2 regions of the Sporosarcina sp. P29 genome follow, and region 2 is predicted to be linked to the other one. Evidence: riboswitches for the same ligand, from Rfam matches in the RefSeq annotation. Region 2 holds a riboswitch; the other holds the start of a gene.

Region 1 (4,218 bases), on a different contig from region 2:
CAACTCGCTATGGATCAGCCCTTATTACATATTCAAGGTACACGTAAAAATGAACAAATTTACCAAGCACTACATGGAGAAACTATCGACTGGGTCAATAGCTATGCCTATGGAGACAGCATTTCCGACCTTCCAGTCTTAGAGAAAGTTGGCTTCCCTGTGGCAGTTCGTCCAGATGAAAAACTTACTGCTGTGGCCAAACAAAGAAATTGGGAAATATTATAAAAAAACGCGAAGAGCTCTGATAGTTTCAGAGCTCTTCACGTTAAGTGGATTTTAATGTATTAATATATAAACTACCATCTGTCTGAATTTCTGCATAGAGAACATGCTCAGGCTTAGAAATCCCCTGCTTTTTTAATTGTTCTGTTAGCCACGTATCGGTCAATTGAAGTTCCCGCATATTCTTTTCTTCTACTTTCCCGTTAGTAATGATTTCAGTTGGAATATATTTTGGCGGTGGTGATGGGGCTTTGACATCTTTCTTTGTCGCATACTTCTCGCCTGCATTTAGCATGACACTCAAATTACCATTCGTTTCGAATATCGCGTAATTTACATCCTTCATTGAAAATACCGACTGCTCTCGTAACATCATATTTAGATCATTGAAACTTAACCGTAATTTACGCATGGAACCTTCTAGAATTTTTCCATTCTGAATGACAATCATTGGTTTATCATCAAGTAATACGCGAAGCTTGATGGATTTGAATGATAAAAAGTTAGCAATGATCGTTAACACTGCCCATAAAACCATTCCATACAAACCATTTAAGAAAGGTGTTTCCGACTCTCCTGCCAAGTTGGCTGCAATCGAACCGATTGTAATACCTGTCACATAATGAAAGAAAGTCAATTGAGACACTTGTTTCTTCCCCATGAAACGCGCCAAGATTAACAGTACAATAAATGAAATCACCGTTCGTAAAGTCATTTCCCAAAAAGCCAATTCCCAAAATTCATCTATGTTCACTGCATACACCTCCAGTATTCGGAGTATGTGCAAATTATAGCAATTTATACAGCAATTCTTTTAACTCCAGTTATAAGGTGTTTTCTGGTAGACATAGTAATTGAGCCAATTGGAAAATAATAAATGCGTGTGGGAACGCCATGTATTCATAGGTTCTTTTGATGGATCATCATTTGGATAATAATTTACAGGAATATCAATATCGGCACCTTTTTCTACATCTCGAGAATATTCATCTCCCAACGTGTGTGCATCGTACTCTAAATGTCCAGTTACCATAATATGCTTTGCATCATTTGAGATCACGATGAATGCACCTGCCTCTTCAGAAGATGAGAGAAGAGTCAAATCGGGATGATTCTTTATCTCTTCTAATGAAACACCCGTATGGCGTGAGTGTGGCGCTACAAATACATCATTGAATCCGCGTGCCAAATTCACTGTCGGATCGGTAATGTCATGTGAAAATACTCCAAAACACTTCTTTGTCAATTCGAACTTATCAATTCCGTAATGATGATAAAGCGCTGCTTGAGCACCCCAGCAAATATGCAGAACAGATGTAACATTCGTTTTTGTCCATTCCATGATTTCTTCCAACTCTTGCCAATAGACTACATCTTCAAATTGTAGAAGCTCAATTGGGGCACCTGTAATAATCATACCGTCAAAACGACGATTTTTGACATGTTCAAAAGTAGTATAGAAGGTTTCTAGATGGGTCTGACTGACGTTTTTCGAAACATAGGTAGCTGTATTAAGGAACGTGACATTTACTTGTAAAGGTGTATTGCCAAGCAATCGAAGCAATTGTAACTCGGTCTTCTCTTTTTCAGGCATTAAGTTCAAAATCAATATGTTAATTGGACGGATATCCTGTGTGATCGCACGTTCTTCATCCATAATAAAGATTTTTTCTTCTTTCAGTAATTCTCCTGCTGGTAGATGTTTTGGTATGTTAATCGGCATGCTATTTCCCCCTTGACGTTCTTTTATTACTATTTCTATACAAAAAAGCCCTCAATTCTCTTAGATAAGAAAATGAGGGTTGACCGTTCATCGTTCTTATCTCTCAAGACAACAATCTTGTTGGAGGTAGCACCTTCCTGTATGCACAGAGGTTGCTGAAGCTTCATCAGGCCAAATCCCTCAGCTTCTCTTGATAAGAAATATTTAATTACTGACTATTATAGCATTAATAATTTAATTGTATAGCAGAATTATCAAATTGTTCTGCGCATTCAAGCTTTGTAAATTGTAGATAGTATTTTTTGGTGTATAATAGAAAATACCAATTACTTTTCTTCGAGGAGGAGCTTATGAAGTCTTTAGGTATTGTTCGAAAAGTTGATCATCTCGGGAGGATTGTCATTCCAAAAGAACTTCGAAATTCTTTGTCGATCGATAAGGGTGATCCGATTGAAATTTTCGTAGAAGATGATAGAATCATTTTGAGAAAATATCAGGTTAACAGAGCGTGTTTTATCACCGGTGATGTGATGGATGAAAACAAACAATTGTCAAACGGTCTATACATCAGTCCACGAGGCGCAAAAATCCTTATAGAGCAACTGAAAGATTTCACATAACATAAGACTTAAAAGCTTATGCTAGAATATCTTTTTATAAAAAAGAGAACTGAAACCAACTTTTACAGTTGTCTTCAGTTCTCTTGTTAAATTGCTCCAATATTCCCTCATGGAGAATCAATGCGTTACGTTAGACTATTAATAAACTCTTCGATCTCTTCTTTAGTTTTATGGTTTTTACTAACGAAACGGCCTGTTTCTGTTCCTTCGCTGAATGCCACGAAACTAGGAATACCGAATATATCCAACTGACTACAAAGATCTATAAATTCATCTCGATCAATCGAAACAAATTCATACTCTGCAAATTCTTTTTCTAGTGTCGGTAAGAATGGTTCTATCACTCTGCAATCGGGACACCAGTCTGCAGTGAATAAGAAAATCACTCTTTCTTGTTGTTTAAGTTGCTCAAATTGCTCTAGAGATTCTAATTTTCTCAATTTCCAACACTCCTCTAACTGAATAGTATAAGCTCACTATAACACTCTTACCTGCACTTTTCCCCTTCAGACGACTTAGGCTATTTCCTACCACTTAGTTCAATTCAAGTTGTTTTTTTATAATTAACCGCCCAAACACGAACGTTCACAAATAATTCAATAACTACGTTCGCGTTTGACAGTTTTTCGTTTTTTCTGGAAAAGCAATTGACAATAGTTTTTGACGTGTTATGATTAATTCTAAATTAATAGTTGTTAAACAATTTTGACGAAGAGATACCTTCCTAAAAAGAATTTTCCAGAGAGCTGACGCAGTGGTGAAAGTTAGCAAATTCCGCGGTTGGGGGCACTTCCGAATTGATTAGCTGAACATCTAGTAGGCTGATCCGTCACGTGCACGTTACGCATGCTGAATGAAGGCTGCAATTGCAGCGAAACAAGGGTGGTACCGCGTTAGTTTATCGAGCTTTTCGCCCCTTACTTATACGTAAGGGATGGAAGGCTTTTTTATTTTACCTTTAAGGGGGGTAGCACGAAACATACATATACGGTCAATTGCTTCACATTTTTCCAAACAAAAACACTACAAACAATCGAAGGAGAGAATGAATATTATGGCTTTTAAAATACTTATTAGTGACCCACTTAGCGAGGATGGAATTTTCCCATTACGACAAGCAGAAGGATTTGAAATTGTAATGGAAACTGACATGACACCCGATCAGTTGAAAGTACGTATCAAAGATTTCGATGCACTATTAGTTCGTAGTCAGACGACAGTTACAAAAGAATTGCTCGAAGCAGCTGATCAATTAAAGATTATCGGTCGTGCAGGTGTAGGTGTTGATAATATTGATTTGGACGCAGCTACCGAAAAAGGAATTATTGTTGTGAATGCTCCTGACGGTAACACAAACTCTGCAGCTGAGCACACAGTCGCAATGATGATGTCTATGGCACGCAAAATCCCTCAAGCTTTCAACTCGTTGAAGAACAATAAATGGGATAGAAAGTCATTCCTTGGTGTAGAATTGAAAGACAAAACTTTGGGAATCATCGGGCTTGGCCGTATCGGTGCTGAAGTTGCAAGACGGGCAAGAGGACAACGTATGAACGTAGTGGCATATGACCCGTACCTAACGGAAGATGTTGCAAAGAAATTAGGTATTGAAATTGGAACAGTTGATGAAGTGCTTAAAGTAGCGGACTTCAT
Region 2 (4,218 bases):
TTTTCAGCCAGTTGCTGTACAGAATCTAATTTATCACCCGGCTTTAACTCTCCAGATTGAATGGAGTCTAATAAACTATCCGCCACTTCTTCATATATTTTCTTCTGTTTAATTTGCTTATATTTCATGTTGCTCACTCCGTCCTATCACTTATCAAGCTCGATTTCTCCAGTTGCAGCAAGTTACTTTTATGTTCCATACCATCACGATAGCCTGACAATCCTCCACTTTTTGAAATCACACGGTGACAAGGCACCGCGATCAATATCGGATTTTTGCCTATTGCAGATGCTACAGCCCGAACAGAAGATACTTTTCCTATTTGTTCTGCAATTTTCGAATAAGTTACGATTTCACCATATGGTATTCGTTGTAGTGCTTCCCATACTTGCAGTTGAAAGGGTGTTCCCTTTAAATCAAGCGACAGCTCTGAAAAACCAGTAGCTTTCCCTGAAAAATACTCTATGAACCGACTCGTATAGACTTCAAGCTTTGTTTCATCTTCCTTTAATTCTTTATTATCAAATCGCTTAGTCCAATCCTTCATATGTTCCAAACTTTTTTCGGCAAGTCCCACGTAGCAAAGTCCTTTTTCTGTAGCAGCTAGTGTCACTGTCCATTCGTCGAAATCAAATTGTGTCCAATAAACCAGTATGTTCACTCCCCTTTATCCGAATAACTTTAAGCCGACTGCACCGAGAATAATGAGTGATAAAAAGAAGAGACGTTTGATGCTAGCAGATTCTTTAAAAATCAAAATCCCCATCAATACGGCTCCTGCTGCTCCTAACCCTGTCCATACCGCATAAGCTGTACTCATCTGAATTTCACGCATCGCAAGTGATAGAAAAACAAAGCCGAAACCAAATATCCCCACAATAAGTAACAATCTTTTAATTGAACGCTTCTGTAAATAATAATTAATACTTACCACACCGAAAATCTCCCCGAGACTCGCAATAGCCAAGTACACCCAAGCCATTGTCAGCTACCTCCTTCTGTATCCGCTTTTTCATCTGTAGTCAACTTAATGCCGATTACCCCAATGACGATTAATCCGATGAATGTCAGCGTAACCCATGTGAAGCCTGCTTGAAAGATGAATATATCCACTAAAAGGATTGCAGCGGCACCTGATCCGGTAAAAACTGCGTATACCGTCCCGGAAGGTAATTTTTCACATGCTTTAATAATGAAATAAAAACTGAAAACAATTGCCACACCGGTTCCAGTCCATTGAATAACTGTTTCAGAGTAACGAAGACCGACTACCCAGAAAATCTCTATAATAGCCGCCAGCGCGACATACCCCCAAGCCAAATTAAAAATCTCCTTTCCATCGTGAAGAGTATCTATAAGTATAGCAAATCTTTTACTGAAACAAAAAATCATCGAATGACGATAAAAGGGAACTTGCATCTAGTATATCTGCATGATAGAATAAATCCGTCAACAGTTTTGCCTATATTGTGAATATTCTTATCGAGAGAGACGGAGGGATAGGCCCAGCGATGTCTCAGCAACCAGCCCCAGGCACGGTGCTAATTCCAAGGGTGACACCACCTTGAAGATGAGAATACTGTATACACTTGTATGTTCGAGGGCCTATTCGAAAAGAAGAGGTTCTTTTTTATTTTTCTGGGGGGATGGATATTCATGACAAACAACGGATTAGAAACTAGATTAGTACAACTTGGAAATCACAGTGATGAGAAAACCGGAGCAGTAAATACGCCGATTTACTTGTCGACAGCATACCATCATGAAGGTCTGGGCAAATCTACTGGATATGATTACACACGTACAAAAAACCCTACGCGTTCTGTCTTAGAGGATGGAATTGCAAACTTGGAATCCGGTGATCAAGGATATGCGTGCAGTTCTGGAATGGCAGCCATTCAACTAATTTTATCTTTATTTAAGACAGATTCAGAACTATTAGCGCCTGAAGACCTATATGGCGGTACGTATCGCTTATTTAATCAATATGAAGAGACGTACAATGTGAAGACGCGATACTTATCGTTCGATGATGTTTCAGAAGTCGAGCAAGCGATTACTAATCGCACAAAAGCGATCTTCTTGGAAACACCCACCAATCCATTAATGCAAAACATAGCAATCAGTACGTATGCGGAATTGGCAAAAAAACATGGTTTATTGCTAATTGTCGACAATACGTTCTTAACACCCTATTTCCAGCGACCTATTGAAGAAGGTGCAGATATTGTCATTCATAGTGCAACGAAATATATCGGGGGACATAATGACGTACTAGCAGGTTTAGTCGTCGCAAAGGGTGAGGAATTATGCGAACGCCTATTTACTAACCATAATGCGATTGGAGCTACATTGTCTCCCCTTGACTCATGGCTTGTCGTTCGCGGTCTAAAAACATTGCACTTACGTATGAAACAACATGACGCGAATGCGAAAGCAATGGTATCTTATTTAGAACAAGAACCACTCATTGTCGATGTGCTCTACGCTGGTATTGGGGGTATGTTGTCATTCCGTGTACAGAATAGCGAGTGGGTGGGACCATTCCTTGAAAACATGAACCTTATTTCATTCGCTGAAAGTTTGGGTGGTGTGGAAAGCTTTATCACGTATCCAACTACACAGACACATATGGATATTCCATTGGAAGAACGTAATCGCCGTGGAGTGGACGACCGTCTACTACGTTTCTCGGTTGGAGTCGAAGATGTAGACGATTTGATTGCTGATGTGAAACAAGCTCTTTATGCTGCAAAAGAAGTAGTCGAAGGCATAAAAGTTCAATAATAGTAAACAGTACAACTCGAACCGTCAGCTTAACTATGACAGTTCGAGTTTTTTATGTAGTCAAAGCAATGAAGCTAAACCTTTCAATAGTTAGACATTAAAGTATATAATAAAAAAGAACATACGAATACTATTGGAGGCGATATTGTTGAAACGTTTAGAAAATAAAGTAGCAGTAGTAACTGGCGCTGGTTCTGGGATTGGACGAGAAATTGCTGTACTGTATGCCCGTGAAGGCGCAAAGCTTATCATCGCAGATATGAATATGGAAGGTGCGGAAGAAACTGTCCAGACGATCAAAAGTACTGGCGGTGAAGCGCTAGCAGTTAAAACCAACGTGACAGTTGAGGAAGATGTACAAAAAATGATTGATACAGCAGTTGAGCGATTCGGTACTCTTGATATTCTAGTGAACAATGCTGGGATTATGGACAATATGTACTCTGCGGCTACAGTGACAGATGAAGTATGGGACAAAGTATTGGCAATCAACACAACAGGTGTGATGCGTGCAACTCGTAAAGCATTAGCTATCTTCGAAGAAAAAAAGTCAGGGGTTATCGTCAACATGGCTTCTATCTCAGCAGTGACAGGTGGTAGAGGTGGTTTTGCTTACACCGCTTCAAAGCATGCGGTCGCAGGGATGACAAAAAGCGTTGCTTCTCAATACGGTCCATTAAACATCCGCTGTAACGCAATTGCCCCAGCGCAAATACCGACTAATATCACAAACAGTTTGACTCAACCGGATGAATTCGGCATGAAGCAAGCTCTAAGGGGCGTAAACATGATGAGCCGTCCGGGAACTAAGGAAGAAATTGCAAACATTGCACTATTCCTTGCATCAGATGAATCCTCTTATGTTAACGGCGTTGTCATGGAAGCTGACAATGGATGGTCTGCATATTAAGGTTATGTATTTCAAGAAAAATCTTTGGGAATATCTAATGAAAATCATACAAAAAAGCATCCAAAATTTCGGATGCTTTTTCGTCTATTAATGAGCTTGCTGCCATTTCTTCTTTTCGCTTGCATAGACGACCGCTGCAGGTGCCGCTATAAATGCGAGTGCCGCCACTCCAGCGAGCATTCCTGCCAGTTCTTTACTTCCAAATGAAAATCCTGCTACTGTACCTAATGCAATCCCTGCTAATACCGCCCATGCAACAATCTTATACATAGTAGATCCCCAACCTTTCCATTGTAAGACGCGATCGTCTCTCCGATTTATTCGTTGCTTTTAGCATACTCTCATTGAGAACCTTTTTCAAGTACAATTGAGAATCTTTTTCAACGAATGTGAAATTGTATTGTTATCGTATGTTGTAAGCGGCGTTTTAATGTTAAGAAGGCATAAAAAAACCGCCAAGGCTTTTACACCTTGACGGTCGAAACAATTATTATTTCTCTAGAAGTTTAAGTGATTCACGA

The links. A riboswitch is a leader RNA that binds a small molecule or an ion and turns the genes downstream of it on or off. The one in region 2 is predicted to bind S-adenosylmethionine.
Region 1: another riboswitch for S-adenosylmethionine. It lies ahead of metA (homoserine O-acetyltransferase MetA); the one in region 2 lies ahead of CSV68_RS09955 (methionine biosynthesis PLP-dependent protein).

The regions. Positions count from the first base shown of each region.
Region 1 is NZ_PDYX01000001.1:318,230-322,447, forward strand. Features, by position in the region: gene CSV68_RS01500 (HAD family hydrolase) at 1-225, shown strand, start outside; gene CSV68_RS01505 (YetF domain-containing protein) at 266-970, opposite strand; gene metA (homoserine O-acetyltransferase MetA) at 1,037-1,945, opposite strand; SAM riboswitch class I at 2,039-2,145, opposite strand; gene CSV68_RS01515 (AbrB/MazE/SpoVT family DNA-binding domain-containing protein) at 2,296-2,565, shown strand; gene CSV68_RS01520 (thioredoxin family protein) at 2,691-3,005, opposite strand; gene serA (phosphoglycerate dehydrogenase) at 3,620-4,218, shown strand, end outside.
Region 2 is NZ_PDYX01000009.1:104,525-108,742, reverse strand. Features, by position in the region: gene CSV68_RS09975 (FadR/GntR family transcriptional regulator) at 1-128, opposite strand, end outside; gene CSV68_RS09970 (methylated-DNA--[protein]-cysteine S-methyltransferase) at 134-661, opposite strand; gene CSV68_RS09965 (DMT family transporter) at 668-982, opposite strand; gene CSV68_RS09960 (DMT family transporter) at 985-1,320, opposite strand; SAM riboswitch class I at 1,477-1,577, shown strand; gene CSV68_RS09955 (methionine biosynthesis PLP-dependent protein) at 1,657-2,787, shown strand; gene CSV68_RS09950 (glucose 1-dehydrogenase) at 2,936-3,697, shown strand; gene CSV68_RS09945 (hypothetical protein) at 3,785-3,967, opposite strand; gene CSV68_RS09940 (type 1 glutamine amidotransferase domain-containing protein) at 4,188-4,218, opposite strand, start outside.